2 regions of the Paenibacillus sp. BIC5C1 genome follow, and region 1 is predicted to be linked to the other one. Evidence: riboswitches for the same ligand, from Rfam matches in the RefSeq annotation. Region 1 holds a riboswitch; the other holds the start of a gene.

Evidence for each region. Region 1 has a riboswitch for glycine ahead of gcvT (glycine cleavage system aminomethyltransferase GcvT). Riboswitches for the same ligand answer to the same signal wherever they lie in the genome.
Region 2: it holds a riboswitch for glycine, as region 1 does, so the genes downstream of both, sdaAB (L-serine ammonia-lyase, iron-sulfur-dependent subunit beta) here and gcvT (glycine cleavage system aminomethyltransferase GcvT) in region 1, are expected to answer to the same signal.

The regions. Positions count from the first base shown of each region.
Region 1 covers NZ_CP135922.1:5,546,162-5,558,069, forward strand. The annotation lists gene RS891_RS24825 (PTS mannitol transporter subunit IIBC) at 1-1,192, opposite strand, end outside; gene gcvH (glycine cleavage system protein GcvH) at 1,759-2,148, opposite strand; glycine riboswitch at 2,496-2,617, shown strand; glycine riboswitch at 2,621-2,721, shown strand; gene gcvT (glycine cleavage system aminomethyltransferase GcvT) at 2,918-4,054, shown strand; gene gcvPA (aminomethyl-transferring glycine dehydrogenase subunit GcvPA) at 4,051-5,406, shown strand; gene gcvPB (aminomethyl-transferring glycine dehydrogenase subunit GcvPB) at 5,403-6,989, shown strand; gene RS891_RS24850 ((2Fe-2S)-binding protein) at 7,199-7,933, opposite strand; gene RS891_RS24855 (ABC transporter substrate-binding protein) at 7,978-8,958, opposite strand; gene RS891_RS24860 (alpha/beta hydrolase family protein) at 8,993-10,156, opposite strand; gene RS891_RS24865 (ABC transporter substrate-binding protein) at 10,300-11,871, opposite strand.
Region 2 covers NZ_CP135922.1:506,322-518,229, reverse strand. The annotation lists gene RS891_RS02490 (HAMP domain-containing sensor histidine kinase) at 1-860, opposite strand, end outside; gene RS891_RS02485 (response regulator transcription factor) at 857-1,540, opposite strand; gene RS891_RS02480 (alpha-glycosidase) at 1,758-3,512, shown strand; gene RS891_RS02475 (PadR family transcriptional regulator) at 3,664-4,176, opposite strand; gene RS891_RS02470 (YhgE/Pip domain-containing protein) at 4,299-5,516, opposite strand; gene sdaAA (L-serine ammonia-lyase, iron-sulfur-dependent, subunit alpha) at 5,768-6,712, opposite strand; gene sdaAB (L-serine ammonia-lyase, iron-sulfur-dependent subunit beta) at 6,702-7,391, opposite strand; glycine riboswitch at 7,503-7,644, opposite strand; glycine riboswitch at 7,649-7,772, opposite strand; gene RS891_RS02455 (MFS transporter) at 8,110-9,387, opposite strand; gene RS891_RS02450 (phosphotransferase enzyme family protein) at 9,417-10,553, opposite strand; gene pstB (phosphate ABC transporter ATP-binding protein PstB) at 10,742-11,497, opposite strand; gene pstA (phosphate ABC transporter permease PstA) at 11,510-11,908, opposite strand, start outside.

The DNA of each region.
Region 1 (11,908 bases):
TGATATCCGTTTTCACTGCCGAAGAAGCAATATCGGCTGCACGGTCAGCTTCACGATTGTCTTTATCAACGGTGAGGTTGCCCGTTTTGCCCTGATTTTTCATATCTTTCATGCGGTTGGAAGCACTGTCCAGATCTTCGTCGTCCTTCTTTTTACCTGTTTTGAGCAGCACAGATGCTACGAGGAACGAGATGATCGCAGCTACGGCTACCCCTGCAAACATGCCAAGGTATCCACCCTTAGGTGTTAACAATGAGTAGGCAATGATACTTCCCGGTGACGGTGCGGATACCAAACCAGCTCCAGTCAGCATGAAGGTCAATGTACCTGCTACCCCACCAGCCATCGCAGCCAGAATCAGTATCGGTCTCATCAGAATGTAAGGGAAATAAATCTCGTGAATCCCGCCAAAGAAATGGATGATTACAGCACCTGGAGCGGAAGATTTGGCTGATCCGCGACCGAAGAAGCAGTATGCCAGCAAAATGCCGAGTCCAGGTCCTGGATTGGATTCAAGCATGAATAATACAGATTGGCCCAGTTCTCTTGCTTGATCCGTACCAATTGGTGTCAGAATCCCGTGGTTGATCGCATTGTTCAGGAATAATACTTTTCCTGGCTCAATGATCAGGTTGACCAGGGGAAGAAGACCAGCATTCATCAAAGCTTCTACCCCAGCTGATAACACCTTGCTAATCGCTTCAACGAAAGGCCCGATGCCTTTAAGGGCCAGAAGGGCCAAAATCCCACCAATAATTCCAGCGGAGAAGTTGTTAACCAGCATCTCAAACCCTGATTTGATTTTGCCATCGACAGCCTTGTCAAATTTCTTAATGACCCAGGCTCCCAACGGCCCGGCTATCATGGCGCCAAGAAACATTGGAATGTCACTGCCGACAATAACCCCGATGGTCATGATCGCACCGACTACACCACCACGTTGGCCGTGTACCATGGTACCGCCGGTGTAACCGATAAGCAAAGGCAGCAAATATTTGATCATTGGATCAACCAATAATGCAAAATCTGCGTTAGGGAACCATCCTTTTGGAATGAACAATGCCGTAATTAAACCCCAGGCGATAAATGCACCCATGTTCGGCATAACCATACCACTTAGGAAACGTCCAAACTTCTGAACGCCGACCCGTATTCCTCCGCTTTTTTCGGACTTTGCGTCCACTGAACTCATACTGAAAACCTCCTCAACATATTAAACCTTGATTCCACTGAATTTTGACAACGATGATCCAGACGAACGAAGGTACAAATCTGCAATAAATCTTAATTTACAACCATATCGTAAATGAAAACGGTATCTTCTACAACGAAATGAAAACCTACTTCCGTCATGAACGTTGATGACAAGATTTAAATTTAAAGGATTGTTCCATATTTAAACCTGTATATGGAACGAAACCTGTTATTCCCTTTCATGTATCATACCCACGAATTGCCCCATTTTAATGACAAATGCAAATGTAAATTTATTCTATTTTGTCAAGCCGGTTCTACCTCATTTAGAAATGATGATTAACATGTTAGATTGATATTTATTTCATCTAATTCGGCGAGTAACAACGAAAAAAAAGCGCAATTGCCTCATCCTGATTCAGATGAGGCAATTGCGCCTAAGTATCTCCGAATGAGTACTATCACCATTCGGGTCTATAATCAATTAATTCATTTTTATCAAGTAAAACGGACGTTTACATTAAGCTGAAACTTCGTATCTAGCCGAAATTTGCAGCTTTAATATTATTCCGTATGTTTACGATACGCATCCGCGTTCATCAATGTGGAAAGTGCTGCTGTCAAGTCGCCCTCAACACGAATCTCGATCATCCAGCCTTCCTCATATGGAGAGTTGTTAACCAGCTCCGGTGAATCCTGCAATGCGTCATTCACAGCAATAATCGTTCCACTGACAGGAGAAAACAAATCCGAAACGGTTTTGACGGATTCAATCGTTCCAATGCCCTCTTCCGCTTTTACATCCGATTCAAGGTCAGGCAATTCCACAAACACAATGTCACCCAGCTGATGCTGCGCGAACTCGGTAATACCAATACGTACGGTATCCTCCCCTACGGTTTGCACCCATTCGTGCTCTTCACTGTACAGGAAATCACTTTTCAATTCGCTCATCGATATCCGCCTCGCTTTTCATTAATGAGTGCATGCGTTTCTTTGACCTTAACCTTTTTCCCAGAACATAGCGTATGATATTTTCAATCCAAATGTCAAGATACCTCACAATTTATTTATTTTTCTTCCTTATATGCCTGTAACTCAAATGGACCCTCTCTACATATAATGGTGAATATTAGAAAAGTAAGCGCACTCTTTATAAATAGACGAACGTTATGAAGCGAACCAAAAATATCATTCGGATTTTTTATTGATTTCTATGATATCGTTCTTGACATCACTAGACGATTCAGGCTTTAATGAGAGTAGTAAATGTGTTTAATTGGTCTATGCAATACCCGCGGATGAATGTAAAGGGAGAGATTACCCTTGACACCGAATCAGGGTGTACATGCGGTAACGCCGAAGGAGTAAACCACCGACAAGCGGAGGTGAATCTCTCAGGCAAAAGGACTTTTACGGGACGCAACTCTGGAGAGCATCTAATCGCCGTGTGTGGGCGTTATGATCACCCAAGGGGAAACCTGCTGCATCATGCGGCGGGGTAACTCTCAGGTACCAAGGACAGAGCCTAAGAATACAGCGTGCTTCTGGCATGCCGATTCTTTGGCCTGTCCTTTTCCTTTTTCCCAAAAAACGAAAACAGGTTATAGAGCGGCGCTGCCTATAGCGTCCTTACCTTACTTTTATAATAAAATATGATGCCAGTTTCATTGATCCATGGTTATACACTCGGCCCATTGACGGCCCATGACGAGGTGATTGGATGTCCGATTTGCTTAGAACCCCACTCTTTCCACTCTATCAGCAATATGAAGGGGTACGATGTATTGATTTTGGTGGCTGGGAGCTCCCGGTACAATTCAGTGGAATTCAGAAAGAGCATGAAGCGGTGCGAGAACGTGCCGGATTATTTGATGTATCCCACATGGGCGAATTCACCGTCCAAGGTGAACACGCAGAAGCTTTTTTACAGCACATGACCACCAATGATGTAACAACACTCGTTCCCGGTCAGGCCCAATACACGTTAATGTGTTATCCGGATGGTGGTGTGGTCGATGATCTGCTGATCTATAAACTGAAAGACCAGCATTATATGCTGGTGGTTAACGCCTCCAACATCGACAAGGACTGGGCATGGCTGCAACAGCACATGACGCCAGGCGTAACGATGACCAATGATTCGGATCAAACGGCGCTGCTTGCTCTGCAAGGTCCGCTGGCAGTGGATATTCTCCGAACGGTGACAGACACCGATGTGTCATCGATTGAGCCTTTCCGCTTTGTGGCAAATGCGAAGGTATGCGGCGTTACATTGCTGTTATCCCGCACCGGATATACGGGTGAAGACGGCTTTGAGCTCTACGTTCCTGCGGATCAGGCTGCTGCAGTATGGAACGGATTAATGCAAGCGGGAGAAGGTCACGGACTCGTTCCGACAGGACTGGGTGCCCGGGATACGCTGCGCTTCGAAGCCAAGCTGCCCCTGTATGGACAGGAATTATCTGCAACCATCTCGCCGCTGGAGGCTGGCGTTGGCATGTTTGTGAAGTTAAATGCAGGACCGTTTATCGGACATGAAGCCTTGTTGCAGCAAAAAAATGATGGGCCTGCCCGTAAGCTGGTCGGCATTGAAGTACTGGAGCGCGGCATTCCCCGCCCCCATTATCCGATTTACGCCGAAGGCGTGCAGATTGGTGAAGTGACCACAGGCACCCAATCGCCTACATTGAAACGCAATCTGGGGCTGGCCTTGATCGACAGCAAATATGCTGCACTGGGTACCCCGCTGGAGATTGAGATTCGTGGCAAGAAACTAAAAGCCGAGGTCGTAAAGACCCCTTTTCATAAACGGACACGTGCGCCAAAGACACCTACTCAAGGAGCTGATCAAGCATGAGCAAGCATCGCTACATCCCCATGACCGAGCAGGATCAGAGTGCCATGTTGGCAACCATCGGCGTGGAAACAATTGAGGATCTGTTCCATGACATTCCACAGGAGATTCGCTATCAGGGTGAACTGCCTGTTTCCTCCAAACTCGATGAATATGCACTGACACGTCACATGTCGAAACAAGCGGCAGCGAATGCCAACTTCGAGACACACGCCAGTTTCCTGGGTGCGGGCATTTATGATCACCACGTTCCTTCCGTCATTAATCATGTCATCTCCCGTTCCGAGTTCTATACAGCCTATACACCTTATCAACCCGAGATCAGCCAAGGAGAATTGCAGGCGATTTTCGAGTTTCAATCCTACATCTGTGAGTTGACAGGCATGGCTGTAGCCAATGCCAGCATGTACGATGGTGCAACTGCATTTGCGGAAGCAGGTAATTTGGCCGCAGCGGCTACCCGCCGCAAACAACTGATTGTGTCACGTACCGTGCACCCTGAATCCCGTCAGGTATTGCAAGCTTATGCTCACGGCCTCAATCTGGAGATTGTTGAGATTGGATATCAAAATGGAGTAACAGACTGGGATGCCCTGCAAGCCGCTGTGTCCGATGACACTGCAGCCGTCATGATCCAGAGCCCGAACTTCTTCGGCGCCGTGGAAAATGTAAAACAGGCCGCAGACCTTGCGCATGCGCACAAAAGCCTGCTCGTGGTCAGCGCCAACCCGCTATCGCTGGGTCTGCTGGAAGCCCCAGGCAAGCTGGGTGCTGACATCGTTGTTGGAGATGCACAGCCCCTTGGTATCGCCGCTTCACTCGGCGGCCCAACATGCGGATACTTCGCTGTATCCCAGGCTCATATGCGCCGGATTCCTGGCCGAATTGTAGGCCAGACAACGGACCGCAACGGCAAGCGTGGTTTTGTACTCACGCTGCAAGCACGGGAACAGCATATCCGCCGTGAAAAGGCGACGTCCAACATCTGTTCCAATCAGGCTTTACTCGCTCTGAGCGCCTCTGTCTATATGTCTATTATGGGTAAACAAGGCATGATCGACGTCGCTGATCTGAATTTGCAAAAGAGCCGTTATGCCCTTAATACGCTTACCGCAATTCCAGGCGTCTCTCTTACGTTTACCGCACCAACTTTCAATGAGTTTGTTATTCAACTACCTGAAAGAACAAATGTGGATTCACTGCAACTGAAATTGCTCAATGCAGGTTTCATTGGTGGTTATGAGCTTGGACGTGATTATCCTGAGCTCGCCGGACATATGCTGATTGCGGTTACTGAACGGCGCAGCAAGGAAGAGATCGACGAATTCGCACATGTATTGGAGGGATCGCTGTGACTCAGGAAACAACAACAACAAAGACAACGACGACATCAGCACAAGGACAATCGGAAACGGTAACCTCTACCTCCACATCTGGCCAACCTGATACTGTCACAACAGTTACTGCTCAAGCCGCCTCTCAAGCACCCGAGCAATCGTTGATTTTTGAACTCAGCAGTCCGGGTCGGGTCGCTTACTCCTTGCCTGAATGCGACGTTCCCCGTCAAGCTGTAGATTCCCTGATTCCCCGGGAAATGCTTCGGTCGGAAGCAGCAGCACTACCCGAAGTTTTTGAAGTGGACGTCATTCGCCACTACACTGCCCTGTCCCGCCGTAATTTCGGGGTCGATAACGGATTCTATCCGCTGGGCTCTTGCACGATGAAATATAATCCGAAGATTAATGAGGATGTCGCCCGTTACAACGGGTTCGCCAAAATTCATCCATATCAGCATGAATCCAGCATTCAAGGTGCACTTGAACTGCTCTACACGTTGCAAAATGACCTTGCCGGACTAACCGGCATGGATGCCGTTACGCTGCAACCGGCCGCTGGTGCACATGGCGAATGGACCGGGCTCATGATGATCCGTGCCTACCACGAAGGTCGTGGTGAACAGCGCACGAAAGTTATCGTACCGGACTCTTCTCACGGGACCAACCCGGCAAGTGCAACCGTAGCAGGTTTTGAAACGGTAACGATTCCTTCCCGCGCAGATGGTCTGGTAGATCTGGATGCACTTCGCGCAGCTGTTGGTTCGGATACCGCAGCGCTGATGCTGACTAATCCAAACACACTTGGACTTTTTGAGAAAGACATTCAGGAGATTGCCTCCATTGTGCACCAGGCAGGTGGCTTGCTGTATTACGATGGAGCCAACTCCAATGCCATTATGGGCATCACCCGGCCTGGAGATATGGGCTTCGATGTTGTGCATCTCAATTTGCATAAAACAATGAGCACTCCGCACGGCGGGGGTGGACCTGGTGCCGGCCCGGTTGGCGTAAAGAGCCGCTTGATTCCGTTTCTGCCAAAACCGATGGTTATCAAAAATGATGAGGGCATATATGCATTGGATCGCGAAGGCGATCAATCCATTGGCCGGGTCAAAGCTTACTATGGTAACTTCGGTATTTTGGTCCGTGCCTATGCCTACATTCGTACTTATGGACCTGAAGGCTTACGCCGGGTATCTGAATGTGCGGTGCTCAACGCCAACTACATGATGGCCCGTCTCGCACCTTACTACGAAATTCCGTATCCAGGCGTGTGTAAACATGAATTTGTGATGTCTGGCCGAGGCTTAAAGCAGTATGGTGTACGCACGCTGGATGTTGCCAAACGATTGCTTGATTTTGGATATCACCCGCCAACCGTGTACTTCCCGCTGAACGTTGAGGAATGCATCATGATCGAACCAACGGAAACCGAAAGCAAAGAAACACTTGATGGATTCATTGATACGATGATTCGCATTGCCAAGGAAGCAGAGGAGACCCCAGAATTGGTACTCAATGCCCCTTATGGCACGCCGGTTACCCGTTTGGATGAAACAACGGCAGCCCGTAAACCTGTACTGAACTGTGCTTGTAGTTAAAATCTAACCTAGTAAATTTGCATATAATTATGCCTGCACGACATCCGAACTAAGTGATGATCCCGGAATTGGACACGATCTTTACAATGAAAACAAAATTCAGTCGTTGATAATGATTAATAAATGCCAAAACAGCCGCATTTTGCTTTCTGCGCGGCTGTTTTTCTTTTTGCTTATTAACTTGTCTGCTCTATATTATCTTATCCGGCCTAAGGCTTCCAATTGGCTCGTTCCTTCTTGCCCAATCGCGGACAGGTGTAACAATAGGAGCGACCTTGTCTTAAATATTGCAGGCAACAGACATTTTTGATCGCAAGTCTCTTCGAAGGATCCAACGGATGATCAATCATCCGAACCCTGACACGAAGTGGATTCTTGGCCAGACCAAATACATCAGCTTCCAGACCATTTTGTACCACCTGTTCATCAGCGGCAAACTGACGCAAGAGAGCTTCATCGCCTTGATGCGTATTATGGATATTCTCCCTGTAGTTTTGCAAAGCTGTTGGCAACTGACCCCACAACATGCTTACATGCAACCCGGAAGCTTTGGCCAAACACTCCATGAGAGGACGAGCAGTTTGACTGTAAAAACGTCTTAATTCTGCGTCAAGCCAGACCGTTCTTTCCTCCGAATCCTTCGGAGCGAGAGTGACGTCGATGTTTTCAAGCTGAAAAGCAATTCGTGTATACCCGGTTTCCTTCATCAAATGTATACTCAGATTGGATAGCGAGAAATTCGGAGCTGCATGATGGACGGATACGGTATATTGTAGCGCAGCTGCCACATCACCGAACCAACTGGTGAAATAGGCTGCGGCAACCGTTAGATCCTGTCCCTCGATTAACTGTTGGTACGCGGATAGAAAGCTGCTCATTGCCTCCGGATCAACAATAGATTCTGCCCAGAGCGATGCCACGGGTACAATATGCAGTTCCTGCACAAGATTAAAGTGCTCCCCCAGTTCCTCACGAATCCGGTCAATCATCATTCGCCGAACAAACGATTCAGGTCATCCAGCATGGAAGTAGCCGCATTGGGTCCATACCCGCCAAACCACGAATCTGAAGCCACCTGAAATACCTGATTATCTTTAACAGCCTTCATGTTTTTCCAAATCCCCAAGGTCTGCAGATTGTTATAGATCTCTTCATTATCATTGATAAGGATAATATAATCCGGATCGATTTCTGGCAGCTTTTCATTAGACAACACTTCATAGCGACTTTCAGCGCTGGTCACTGGGAAAACAGCCGGTCTGGAGAAACCGAAATCATCATAAAGCCATTTGTAGTCCATATCTCCGTAATACCGAATATCATTTCTTATCCGCAATACCATCAGTGTCTTACCCTCTGCTTTGGCGTGAACTTTTTGGATTGCCTCAGCTTTATGCGTTTCATAGGTATTTATCACTTCTTCTGCCTTTTCGTTCAAACCAAAGGCCGCCGCGGTAGCTCGAAATGCCGTCTGCCAATCAGGTGCCACATATCCATTCTCAAGCATGGCGGTTGGAGCAATTTTGGCGTAATTCTCGTATTGCTCTTTGCTGTTCGTATCCGTCACAATCAGGTCTGGTCCAAGAGAGAGCATTTTCTCTGCACTTACCTTACCTTGATCCCCGATGATAGCCACATCATTCAAGAATGGCTTCAAATATAATGGAAAATCTTCGTTCTGTGATTTCACCGTAGCTTTTGGTGTCATGCCAAGTGCAATCAGGTGATCCGTCAAATATGTCACCGTGGAAGCAATATTTTCTGGCTTCTGCGGTAATGTCTGCTCACCATTTGTATCCTTAAATGTAAACGTGGCATCTTGGGACTCTTCCGATCCCGCTTGTTCCTGTTTCGTCGGTTCTGCCTCAGACGAACCTGACTTCTCTTTGTTGCCGCAGGCTACAATCAATAATAGCATCGCAAGCAAAACTGCTGTTAAAGTGAGATAGCGTTGATTTCGTTGTTTCATGTTCTACAAATCCCCTTATTCATTCGTTATTCTGTTATTTTGTTTTCTTCTCTGTCATTCTCTCATTTCTCATTACGCGTGTGCTCGTGATCCAGCCCTTTTTATTTCTTAGATTCATAAAAAACGAACTCCCATGCTGTGGAAGACGTATGAGTGCCCTGCAGTTCGCCCTATCCAACGAAGCGGGAATGGACTCCCATCTTGCGGTTCTCCAATTACGATCATCCACGCACCAATAAAGATTGGCCTCCAGGACAGGAAGGCATGAATCATACCGAACGACAAACCAACCGTCCTCGTGCTTCTCCTCACATATTTCAATAAGCGCAGATTTCGCTTTAACGATGCTGTCCGCAAAAGCGAAGACCTCCTCACATGCCCAAGCCTCCTTATAAGAATGCCCGAGACCGGGATGAAGGCTTAGTCTGCTGTTGTTTTTCGGATGGCACTCCAAATGCTGTTCATAAGACTTATTAAATATGCTCAACGGAAAATGGGTATCATTACTACCATTAAGCCATAACATCGGCAAGTGGCTTTCAGACAGATACGTAGATGGATCCCACAATAGACGAATACGTTCTGCCTCTGCCTCGGGCATCGATGCAAAGCTAAGCCCATAATAGGAGCCCGGTTCATGCAGATACGCACAGCCATAAACGGGCATGGCAAAAGAAAGCCTGGTGTCTAACCCCGCAACCAAACTTGTGATAATGCCTCCCCATGAAATTCCTGTTATGCCTATGCTCTGCTTGTCCACTCCTTGATAAGAGCGGAGCAGCGAATGAGCCAATATTACAGCAGCTACGGCATGATACATCCATTGATCATCAACAGGCTGTTCGTAATCCGCAAACACACCCTGCTTCTCCGGACCACCCCATGAATGAGAAGGCCATTCCATCCGTTCGGTGTGCTCTTCATCCCCGAATGGAACATGACCTTCCAGATCCATGGCTATCGCAGCATACCCTCGTGCCATCCATTCTTTTACCCAACTGCTAAAGGCTGTTCCCGCACCCCCGTGAACCAGAATCACCGCGGGAACTTCCTCGTTAGGAGAGACCGGACGCGGGATGCCGTAGTAGGCAAATATGCGAGTACCACGACCTTTATATGACACACCCTCATAGAAGCAGGCGTGTACGCCGGTATGTTGATCTACGGAAACAGGGTATAATCGAGGTACTTTAAACAATTGCTCCAGATTCCAAGGCGGCTTTCCAGAAATGGAATGTCACCTCCCTTTGAACTGATAATGATTTTCTTTCTCAATACGTATCATATCATTCATTGCTTCAGCTAAACATGGATATTTAAACGGAGTGAACTGGACTTTAGTCAGCCAAACAATCGCAGAAAATAGGTCAGCGCCCGATCATGCGACCAGGCTGAATACTCAAATAATTTTTCTGTCCCAACCTCGTACACATGTCCATGCCGAACAGCTATCAATCGATGCCACTGCTCGCTGGCCTGAAGCGCCTTCCATTCCCGGGCAGCCTGCTGTGTGGAATCTACCATGATAATCAGCATATCTGCGTCGTATTTTTCCAGAGCTTCTTTGGCCACCGCTTCAAAAACATTGATGTCATCAAGACGATGCGTAGCTGCCAATCTAAAATCATTATAAAGGACCGCCCCAGCATTACGTTTGCCATATATCCGATATTCCGAATCTGTGATACGCCATATGTTAACGGTAGCTCCACCGATGTTACGCCTTACTTTGCGGTAGACCGCTTCCGCCCTGCCATCATATTCCGACAGCCATGTCTCTGCTTCTGCCCGATGCTCCATGACTTCTGCAATCGTTCGAAGCTGCTCGCGCCAGTCTGTGGATAACCAAGGGATGGCAACTGTAGGTGCAATCTGTTCCAGCTCTTTTCGCGCCCGCTCGGCCAGAATGTCGGTGCAGAAAATAAGCTCCGGCTCCGACGCACGCAATTGATCCACATTTTCTTGCCAGATCTGCCCTTCCCCAAGCTCATAAGAATGCAGACGAGTCATTCGGTTGTATAATTCATGATTTGGATAAAAAGCAGCAGCTTTCGGAAGCAGGCCAAGAGCCAGTAAACTGCCCGAGATTGGATCAGAGACACTTGCGATACTATATCTGCGACTTTTGACAAACGCGTTAGGCGAAAGTCCCATCTTCTGTTTGAATCTGCGGCTAAAATAAAATTCATCTTCATAGCCCAATCGAACCGCAGTCTCTTTTACACCGTCACCTGACAAAAGGAGCTCCTTGGCTCGTTTCATTCTGACATCCATCAGATAGGCCGTGGGGGTCTTTCCTGTATATTGTTGAAATGCCCACGAAAAATACCCTGGACTCAGGCCTGCAAGCATGGCCAATTCATCACGTTTTAACTCATGATCCAGATGCTCATTCATATAATCGGCAACACGGGCAATCGCAGAAGCGGTTGGCTCAGTGCTTTCCGGCTTAGCCTCCGCTTGAACAAGTAAAGTCATCAGACCGTATAGTGCCGCCTGTCTATTGAAGTGCTCCTCGTCACCAGCAACCTCCATTTGAAGCAATCGATCACAAGAGAGCGCGAGTTGCTCGCGGTCTTTGCACCAAAACAACCCCTCCATGAAAGCATGGGTAGCGGTCAACTGCTGTTCTCCACCATATTCGTATACTTCGAAACGAACTATACAGCCTTTTAACGCCTGCTCATCCGCCGCCAGCTTGAACCTTTGTCCAGGAGCCAGCAAATAAACTTCCCCTTCATTCAATCGGGATATGTGTTCGTTCGATACCAAAGTTCCTGAGCCACTTGTACAAAGAATAGCGGAATGTTCCGCTGTCGCAGCATGAACCATTTCTCCATTCCAGGACACTTCAAACGAATCGATACTGCTATATTTAAGCATCTTGCCTGCCTTTTTTTCGTTGACCTTCATGGTAACCCTACTTTCTCCCCCAGCATGATGTCCATTG
Region 2 (11,908 bases), 2.0 Mb from region 1:
ATTTCATTAAACGATTCCTCCAGCTGTCCGATCTCGTCCGATCTGCGGATTTCGACTGGAAGTGGGATTCCTTCCTTGCCCGGAGTGATCATCGCCGTCTGGAGCCGGATAAGCCGCTTGCGAATTCGCGCAAAGAACAGGATAGACATGATGATAAATAAAAGGAAGATAATCATCATCAATCCACCCAAATACAAGAGTTCCATAGGCCAGTTGTTCTGCGGCTTTTGCAAAAGATACCTTGGAACCTCAATTACCATAAACCCTTGTCCCTTGTCTTCGCTATCTCCCCCTACAAAAGAAACCACTGTTAGCGGATCACGATAAGACGCTTCCTTCATAAATTCCAGGGTAGTGTTTGAATTCCATATCGCTGGAATCTGGGTCTCTGTTCTCTGATGATTCAACGTCCACTTCAATGTCGTCATCCTTGTTCCATCCACGGTGGATTCCGATACATCAACGTCCTCTCCAGCGAGAATAAATGCCGTTTCACCGTTTTGGTCCACACGGTACATCGAAGATTTGGGATATTTGTGGTGCAGCTGTGCCATACGTTGATTAATTTCGTCAGAGGTCGCCCCACCCAGCTTCTCGGATTCTCGCGTCCACAGGTTGCTGATTTTTGTGACATCCCCATAAGGTGCCGTATTCCCCGTATTCGTATTGTTCACCACCACCACATAGATGATGGATGTAATCGGGAGAACGACTGGCACAAACAAAACTGCCGCCAGGATCAGGAGAATATACCGGGACATCAAGGTACGTCCAAAACGCATTTTACGTTTACCCGAAAAGCTCCGTTTCACTCCTCTGTCTCTATTGGATGGATCGGGCATCATCGCCTTTTTGCTCATGGCTTCTTCACACGATACCCGACACCACGAACGGTTTGAATGATGGTCGGGTTCGCCGGGTCACGCTCCAGCTTCTCGCGCAGATGCCGAATATGTACCATTAATGTCTTATCACCGTCCAGGTAAGGCTCGTTCCAAACGGCTTCGTAGATCTGTTCCTTGGTTCGAATCATGCCCATATGCCTGAGCAGGTAGGCGAAGATATGAAACTGTTTGCCTGATAAAATAATCTCTTCCCCCGTCTCCTCATTCACAATCCGGTGATCCTTCTCATAGATGGACAAGTGGTCCAGTTTCACCACCGTATCAGCTGAGATTGCAGTACCTGCCTTCCGAAGCTGGACTTCAATCCGTGCGGCGAGTTCATCGGGATGGAATGGCTTGGTTACATAATCATCGGCAAAATCAAGCCCGTGCAGCTTGTCGTCAATGGACGTTCTGGCCGAAAGCATAACAATGGGCACTTCAGGATGTTCCTTTTTGAGTCGTTGTCCTACCGTAAATCCATCCAGTCCCGGCAGCATGACATCCAGAATAACCAACGAACAGCCCCCGGCAGCTTCAGCCGCACCTTCACCACTTCCCAGCCATACCACTTCATATCCGCGCTCCTCCAAGTCGGCCCTAACCCATGTAGCAATTTCCGTATCGTCTTCAATGTATAACAGTTTCGTTTTCATGCCCGCATCCGTTTCCTTTCTCCACCCTTTGGGTTAATTATATATTTGAAACATAATGAAGTATCTTACTTATATAAAATGTACGAATGGTGATCTCGCGATCATTGATGTCCTTTTATTTTAAATTATACCTTAATTATCCGCCTCGCATGATTCTGCATCGAATGTTGCGACTTGCTCACATAATACATGTGTATACGACGGGAGGAAATTCAACATGCTGCTGGAAGCCATCTTTCATCAACCGAAACGGAACTGGGCCTATGCCTACGATAAGGATACCATTCGTCTTCGTCTGCGTGCCAAAAAGAATGATCTCACCGAGGTACATGCCCTGACTGGGGACAAATACGCCTGGGATCGTACCAAAGAACTGGTTCCTTTAACCAAATATACATCCGATTCCATGTTTGATTATTATGAGGGGCAAGTAAAGCCTCCGTATCACCGTCTGAAGTACTCCTTCCTGCTAAAAAGTGGCACAGAACAGATCTGGATGACCGAAACGGATTTCCAAACGCATGAACCAGACGATCCTGGTCACATGTTCCAGTTCCCGTATATCCACCCCGGAGCTGTATTTACACCGCCTGCATGGGTGAAGGATGCGATTTTCTATCAGATCTTCCCTGAACGATTCGCCAATGGCAACCCTGACCTTGATCCAGAAAATGTGGAAGCGTGGGGTGGTGAGCCGACCCCATTTAACTTTTTCGGTGGTGATCTCCAGGGCGTCATCGACCATCTGGATTACCTTGAAGAGTTGGGCATCAACGCCATTTATTTTACACCGATCTTCGAGGCAACAACCAATCACAAATACGATACCGAAGATTATCTGCGAGTAGATCGGCATTTTGGTGATGCAGATACAGCCAAACGGCTTGTTGAGCTGTGCCATGCGCGCGGAATCCGGGTGCTATTGGATGCGGTGTTCAATCATTCCGGGAAGACGTTTGCGCCGTTTGTGGATGTACAAAAAAACGGGGAGAAGTCCAAATACAAGGACTGGTTCCATGTACATGAATTTCCGCTGGACGTGAAGGATGGCGTTCCTACGTATGAAACCTTCGGATTCGAAGCCCACATGCCGAAGCTAAACACGGAAAATCCTGAGGTGAAGGCATATTTGCTGGAGGTGGCCGAATACTGGATCAAGGAAGTGGGTACCGACGGCTGGCGGCTGGATGTCGCGGATGAAGTGGATAATGCGTTCTGGCGTGACTTCCGCCGTGTGGTCAAGGCTGCGAATCCGGATGCCTATATCTTGGGTGAGGTATGGAATGAGTCCTCCTCCTGGCTGCAAGGCGATCAGTTCGATGCCTCGATGAACTATCCATTTACGGAAGCCGTGAATCGTTTTTTTGTAAAAGATATCATGCACGCCGAACAGTTCGCGAACTCGATCGGTCGACAGCTGTCCCGCTATGCGCTGCAAGCCAGCGAAGTGGCGTTTAATCTGTTGGACAGCCACGATACACCACGATTGCTCACCTTATGTGAGGGCGACCAGCGGAAGATGAAACTGGCCGCGCTGTTCCAATTCACTTATATGGGCACTCCGTGCATTTATTATGGAGACGAGATTGGGCTGGACGGGGATCATGATCCCGGTTGTCGGAAATGTATGGAGTGGGACGAGACGAAGCAGGACCGCGAGCTGTTCACCTTTTATCAGAAGCTAATCGCACTTCGCCATGCCCACCCTGCCCTGCGTGCAGAAGGCAGCATTCGCTTCCTGCAGGCCCGCGAAGGCGGAAGCCAGCTTGTGATGGAACGACAGGATGAGAAAGAGCGCATTCTGATCCTGTTCAATCGTTCGGAAGAAACTGCTATTGTCGAGCTGGAGGCAGGCGCCGGAGAATGGACGGAGTTATTTGGCGAGAATTATCGCACAGCCAAGGAAGAGGGAATCTTGGCCGTTGAGCTGCCCGCATATGGATATGCTGTACTAAGTACAGATATCGCGTAGCTTCTTAATTTTGTTATACCCTTGCAATTCCAACGTACTGAAAGCAATGCCGAATAAGCGCTCACAGACCTGTTATTGATCTGTAAAGCGCTTTTCTGCGTTATGGATGGATCGTCAATTGATTTGAGACATGGATGGATACTATTGAAAACTATTGTGGCGAGGCTAACTGCTCCTTGAGCAATCGGATGGTAGCTTCGTATTGCACAAGCCCCACTTGCATACATAAACGCTGTGCAGGTGAGATCTGTTCGCCAAATTGCTTCATCTGGCGCTGCAGCTCAGCATACAGCAATTCTTTACGATTCAACTCTGACCGTACCCAGCCTGTGACAGTATCTTCATCCGCCAGCTCTCCGAAATACAGACGCATCAGAAAATCAGAACGGAACACCTCGGCTTCCAGGGGACTCATCAAATAGGTATTGAACTCCGCAGACCCTTCCGCTGTTAAGGTATACACATTTTTGTCAGGTTTCCCTTCTTGTCTAACGGATTCCTTGGTTAACAACCCTGACTTTTCCATCTTGGCAAGTGTAGGATATATGGTGCCAAAGCTGGCATCGAAGAAAAATGAAAAGTATTGTTCAAAGTACTGCTTAATCTCATATCCGGAACATGGCTGATTGTGCAGTATTCCGAGGATGACCTGCTGCGTGTTCATCGGTGTACCGCTCCTTTCCAATTCCTCTTAACGTATCACATCCTCCCTTATACGTTCAACATCATAAGCCGCTCACGGATTAGTTTATCTGGTTAAACGGGGGTGTATCATTATCATCCATGTTATCCACGATCAGGTGATGGCAGGTTCCCAGTCAGAGCGACAGGTGTCGGTGCAGACTTGGACTCCAAAGGAATGCCGGATTGTGCAGGACCTGAACGTTTGATCCACGTGCATATCACTCCCAGAACCAACGTCGCCGCTCCAATCACCACCAGAAGCATAACATCACGACTAATCCCGTTGCCGCCAAGCACCAGATTCATCATCCCCTCCACCGCGTAGGTTGCCGGCAGATAATGTCCGATCTGTTGATAGAAATCAGGCATGACATCGCGAGGAATGGTTGCGCCTGATGACAACATCAGCAGAGGCAACAAGGCACTATTTAACCATGCCCCAGCATTTCCAAGCAGCAGCAAGCTCAATTGCGCCACGAATAGAAAAGATAAAGTAATCAACAACTGAAATAACCATAACATCCACCATCCGTCTGCTGATGATACACCCATCACATGCATCATTCCTGCTCCAACGAGCGATACGATAAATGCAGCACCAACATTGATGATATTTCGTGCCCAGAAACGTTCCCATTTCCCTGCCCTGCTACTGAGTTCACCAGAAACCTTTTGCAGATTCATGCCAAGCAGCATTGCACCTGTAAACGTAGCCGTCACAATCAACATCGGTACCATGGAAAAAGCAAAATTATGAACTGGATTCAGCCGTTCCACTTCTGCCTCCACCCGGGAAGATAACCCCGCTGCCATAACATTCGCCTGATCGTCAGCCATACCTGATTGATTCAGCACTCCCCGAATGCTGTTTTGCTGTACTTCACGGTTCAACGTCGCTGTAACTTGTGCGGATACGGTCTGCATCACACTTTTTACGGTAGCTACATTGGATTCATTCATCACATACTTCACCGCCACCGGGCTCGACAAGTCTCCCGCCTGCTGCATGAAACCGGATGGAATCTCGATAATCATGTATACATCCCGGTCCGTCAACATCCGCCTTGCTTCTTCCATAGTTGCCGAGGGTTTGATCGCGAAATTAAGGCCCTCTGCAAGAGACTTTGCCACAGGCTCCGCCGCAGCCCCATCTTCATTTACGATAGTTACTGCAAGCTGATTCATCCGTGCATTTACCTGATCATATCCACTAAGCCAAATGGTATTAAAAAAAACCTGGAACAGTACGGCTGTAATTAACCCGACCACTGTAGCTCCATTTTTCAAAAACAGAATACTCGTTTGAAAAACACTTTTCATATTATCCATCTCCTTAAGTTGTATAACTTATTCTCGGTCATATATATCGTTTCGATATATAACAATAAGTAATATATCAATACGATATATAAACGTCAATACCTTTTTATTTTTCTTTGTTGGAACAACAAAAAGCCGATACGCTTCTTCACCAAGAAGAATTCATATCGGCTTTCATATCATGAGAGAGCAGATCATTACCGTTAATGATTCAGGCTCCACGAGTTAAATTCAGTTCATTTTGATGGGTACTATGCCTTGGCTTCTGGTTTATTTTCAGCAGGAGTCTCGGCTTCAGCCTCAGGCTCAGCACGCTTCGCCTTTGGTTTGGCAAGCTTCTCCATCATTTTCCGTCCTGTCGGCGTTTGAGCAAGCCCACCTTGGGCCGTTTCACGGTGCCTGCTTGGCATCGCACTGCCCACTTCCAGCATGACATCAATGACTTCGTCAGACGGAATGGCACTACGCACCCCGGCAAGCGCCATATCGGCCGCAGCCAAAGCGGTTACCGCACCCAGTCCGTTACGGACGATGCACGGAATTTCCACGAGGCCTGCGACCGGATCGCAGATAAGGCCTAATGTATTTTTTAACGCGAGACCAACCGCATGAACCACTTGCTCCGGCGTCCCTCCACGCAGCTCCACCATGGCTCCAGCGGCCATACCGATAGCAGAACCCACTTCAGCCTGACAGCCACCCTCTGCACCGGAGATAAATGAATTGTTGGCAATGACATAACCGATCGCTCCCGCGCAGAACAGACCGTTCACCAGGTGCTCGTCACTCCAGCCAAAACGCTCCTGGGAGCTGATAAATACACCCGGAATGATGCCGCAGGAACCGGCTGTCGGTGTCGCAACGATCCGACCCATGGAGGCATTCACTTCCGATACACAAAGGGCATACGCCATGGCCAGTGCAGAGGCATCTCCAGAACAAGTCTCACCTTTACGAATGTACTCAGCCATTTTTTTGCCATCTCCACCAGTCAAGCCGCTGCGTGATGTCGTATCTTCTGTCAGCCCTTTGTGTACAGCTTCCTTCATCACCTGGTAGTAATCCGACATCTGCCGCACAACATCCGCTTCCGGGATATTCGTCTCCTGAACCTGCTCTTCGATCATCAGCTGGGCAATGGTCTTGGACTCTGCTGTACAGATGGTATTTAGTTCATGTAGATGTTTAAACCGCATCAGGCTCGACCCCTCTCTTCAAATCAATCACGCGAATGTCCAGCATATGATCCAGCGACCGTAGGCGGTTCAACATCTCAGGATTCGGCACACCATCCATCTCCATCGCTGTCAGTGCTTCACCATCCCGGGCTTTCCGATCCACTTGCATGTACCCGATGTTCACCCCGGACGAACTGATGGTGGAGGTTACCGAAGCGAGAACCCCTGCTTTGTCCGAATGTCGCAGTACAAGTGTGGGGAACTCTCCGCTGATCTGTACACGAAAATCATTCAATGCATGCACGGAAACACTGCCCCCGCCGATGGAAGCACCAATTAATGAGCATTCACGGTCTCCGTGCCACAGCTCAATCTTAACCGTATTGGGATGAGGAGCAGGCAGGCCGCTTGTGAAAAACTCTACTTCCATACCCGCTTCCTCTGCATATTGTTCTGCATCCGGTATACGTGGATCATCAGTCACATAATCAAGCAGGCCACCAATCAACGCAAGATCCGTACCATGCCCCTGATACGTATCAGCAAACGAGCCGTATAGAGTTAATCGGGCGCGTTCAGGCGTGCATCCCAGCCACTGACGGGCAATTCGCCCCAATCTTGCCGCTCCAGCCGTATGTGAACTTGATGGACCTGTCATGGACGGACCAATAATTGAAAAAACGTCTTTAAAACGCATCGCAAACCCTCCATTTATAATCGTCATTTTCATCCAGACGTACACCCATAATGTTCCTTTATTACTGAATGATGACATGAGAAAAGGACAGAAGAAGGCTCTAGGCCCTCTCTCTGTCCTCGATACCTGAGAGTTTCATGATAAGCAGCGCGGCGGATCGATGCATTCCTGTATTCACAGGTGATGTCACCCTGCACACTGTGCTGCTTGACCATATACCCCTTGGGTGGCGCAGTTCGCGCACTCTCCAGAGTTGCGTCCAACGATGGTACATTTACCTGAGAGATTAACCGCTGCGCCGGGTGCGTAGCAGCTTGCTCCTTCGGTGCCCGACAGCTGCCATTTTACTCGACAAGCTCAGGTCTCTCCCGCTCGCTATCATTCGCTGTATGGAACCATTCTGATCTTGTACCAGAACGATAATTGAAGTTTTTAATACTTTCTCATTAAGATTAATCGACCGGAAGATCAGTGTCAACAAACTTAACGATTTCTTTGCGAATATTTGCTTATTCCCATTTTATACACAAGATAAACGAATAAACTGTAAACTTTCATCACATGAATGTGTTAATGCGTTTCATCTCGAAAGCGTATACATTTTTCATTTTCTATTAGCCAATATCTGTGTTTAATACTATTTATGTTATGTTCCAGTGAACGGTTCGGGTATTCAGGCAACCTTTATTCTGTACTAGAATTGCCGTATTTCTGCCTGTCACCCCACCATCGCCTTGGGCTTCGCCGGTTCATCGTAATACCTGCTTCGGGAAGGAAACATGCTCGTCACCCACAATCCCAACGCAGCTAACAGCATGACCCCAGAAACAACTGTATATACCATACGAAGCGACAACTGCTCTGCTATTACCCCTGCAATCAAAATGGAAGCTACTTGCAACACACTTAACACAAGTCCAAGTACACTACTCATTCGCCCCATCAGATCGACAGGGATATTATTTTGATAAAAGGTAACCAGGCCCGTATTCGCCAGTGCGGAGCACAGACCGAGCAGAATAAAGGCAACCGCCGCCAGCTCAAACGAGAATGAACGGGCGAACAGAAAATAACCCAGCGCGACCAGAAGTACACCGCCACCCATCATGTGACGGATCGGCAAATGTTTGGCGAACATCCAAACCAGCATGGAACCTGCCAAATAACCGATTCCGGTGATACTCATTAATGCTCCGTACTGTGATTCAGGCAGGTTCATCACCTGACGGATAAACACCACTTCCTGAGCATCCAGCGACATGCCGACCACCAGAATAATCTGGAACAGGGCATATATACCGACCACGTAGCCCGACTTTCGGCTGAAGCTCAGTACAGCTCTCCAATCCTGGGCAATCATCCGAGGTGTCAGTCTGCTTCCCGTCCCTATATTCTGTTCTCCAATGCCCAGTTTGGGAAGAAACATTAGAATCAACGCAGAAGCAGCAAAGGAAATCGCATTGGCATAAATGGCTGCCGCCGGAGATAGATAAATCAGCATCACTCCTGCAACTGCTGGGCCGGTAATAAATGCCCCTGAGCTGATCAGGGCTTGTAGGGAATTGAAGCGCTTGCGCCGTTCAGCAGGTACCAACCGGGTAATGTATACCTGAGAGGAAGGGACAAATATAGATGAAGACATGCTGATCAAAAACATCACTGCATACATCATCCATAGGCTGGACATCAGTGGGAGCGCCGCCACCAACAATGCCCGTAGCATATCAGCACCAATCATCAGCTGTCGCTGATCATAACGATCAATCAGGCTGCCTGACCAAAACTTAGTGCACACCGAAGCAATCGGCGAGATAATCCACAACCCTGCGACTGCCGCTGGAGACTGTGTCATATTCAATACCATCAGGTTAATCGCCACAATATATATGAAATCACCCAGATTGGATATGCCCACTCCGCTAAGTAGCAATCCGGCATGCTTCCAGCCACCAGACTGCCCCTTCGATGCAACTCTCTTTGCACGAATGTTCTTCATAGCGCTACCCACCCACTAGAAATCACAAATTATAACTCATAGAAAATACTCTCATTCTGTACATATGGTTTGCAAAATTTGCTGCATATAAGAGGCATTCGCTCTTTCATCCATTCGTACCTGGATTCATTCTCCATCTGGAATGCAAAATAGCCGAACGTAAAGATCAGCATGAATCCTTCCATTAAACGAATATCACGCTTCGTTAGTGGTCCTGTCTTCTCACTATAACCCGATAAGAAGACATCCCGTTCCTCCCGATTGAAAATAAGAGCCGCACCTCCGGCATCAAATAGATAGTAGCCATAACCGTATAAACAAAAATCAATCATGGATATCCCCTGTTCCGTCACTAACAGATTGCCGCGGGTGATGTCCCCGTGAATCACTCCCCATGTCTCGGCATTGTGCGGATACGTTTCGAGTTGACCGTTAATGTTCTCAAACGTCTCACGAATCATATCGAAATCTGCAGGAGTAAAGATGCCACGTCTAACGCCTTCCTCCAATTGCTTCAGCATGACCAGATTCTCTTTGATCGAGCCGTAGGCTGGTCTTACTTCTGTATGCTCCAAGGCAGGGCTGTCGCTATCGGTATACATCTCTGCGATGATCGCCTTATCAGCATGCTGATCACGGTCATTCATCTGCTGTCCGCTTTCAGACACCTGTGAACCCTCAAGTGGCTTGGGAGTTTCCTTAGGTCGTCGTCCATATTGATGCAATATCTGCAACTGTACACCCAAATCATGAATCTGCGCTGTTGTCAGACGTTCTCCCTGCTTGATATCCCTGCCCTCAATCCATTCCAGAACAGTACAACAGATCTCTTCTCCTGTTTCGTCCAAATAGACAGTGACCCACTCATTCAATGTATTGCGTACAGGTATCTGCACCCGCAATGGGCTGGTAGCTCGTAATTCATGAAGTAAATTCATCTCTGCTTCAAGTGCAGGTCGTGTATGCTGGATGCCCGTCATGCTTGCAAAAGCGGCCTTATGTATTCGCAATAGATACTTCTGTCCGGTCGATTCATCAACCACCTGATACGTTAGATTTTCATTATGTCGGATAAAGGAAACCGAAGGCTTCGCTATGGAATAATGCGAGATAATTTCAGTTGCCATGGTGTCATGGGCAATCTTATGAATAGTTATGATCCACATCTCCTTCTCTTATCAAATTAAAGGCAGTATTTACAAATATCGTAGCATGATTGTTTTTGCTTTGGCAAACTATTCCATATGTACGAAGATGTAAAAAAGCATAACCCCCGAACGACCTCGCCCGAGTGTTATGCTTCCTTGTATCTCTATAAATCTATCTCGATCTCATACTCCATCCAATATAACAATTAACCGAAACGTCCCATAATATATTCCTGAGTCAGACGATTGTCCGGATTGGTGAAAATATGCTCCGTATCTCCGTGCTCAACCATGCTTCCCAGATAAAAATAAGCCGTATAATCCGAGATGCGTGCCGCCTGCTGCATATTGTGGGTAACAATTACGATCCGCAGCTCTTTCTTAAGCTCCGAGATCAACTCCTCCACTTTACCCGTAGATACCGGGTCAAGCGCAGATGCCGGCTCATCGAGCAGCAAAATCTGCGGATCAACCGACAACGCGCGGGCGATACAGAGCCGCTGCTGTTGTCCACCCGAGAGGGCCAGGGCAGACTCATTCAGTCTGTCCTTCACTTCGTCCCAGAGCGCAGCGCGGCGCAAGCTTTTTTCCACAATTTCATCCAGTGCCTTCTTGTTCTTGATACCGCGGTAGCGGGGGCCAAACGCGATATTGTTGTAGATAGACTTGTGGAAAGGGTTCGGCTTCTGCCACACCATGCCAATCTTCTGACGAAGCTTGATTACGTCTGTGCCCGGCTCGTTCAGATCATTGCCATCCATCCAGATATGTCCCTCGGTGCGGGAACCGGCAATCTCGTCATTCATCCGGTTGAGCGACCGCAGGAACGTGGATTTACCACAGCCGGATGGTCCAATGAGTGCGGTCACACTGGCTTCGGGAAACGTCAGGCTGATCTGTTTGACGGCCTGAAAATGTCCATAATATATGCTTAACTGTTCCGTACCAAAAGGTATGGCCATGTTGGTTCCTCCTTATTTCGAAGCTGTCATGCGGCGGTAAACCACCCGACCGATCCAGCGTGCACTCAGATTGAACGCCAGTACGAGAAGTACAAGCACGGCTGAAGCGCCAGCGGCTACTTCTTTGGAATCCGGGCCAATGCCTTCACTGTTTACTTTCCAGATGTGCACGGCCAGTGTCTCTGCCGGACGCAATGGATTGATTGGCGATCTTGGACTCGTTGGATTCCAGTCCGTGAAGTCCAGCGGTGGACTACTCATACCCGCTGTGAACATCAGGGCTGCTGCTTCGCCGAAGATCCGGCCCGATGCCAGGATCGTACCCGTGATTAAGCTTGGCAATGCCACAGGCAGCAGAATGGAAGTGATAATTTTCCATTTGGACAACCCGAGAGCAAGACCCGCTTCCTT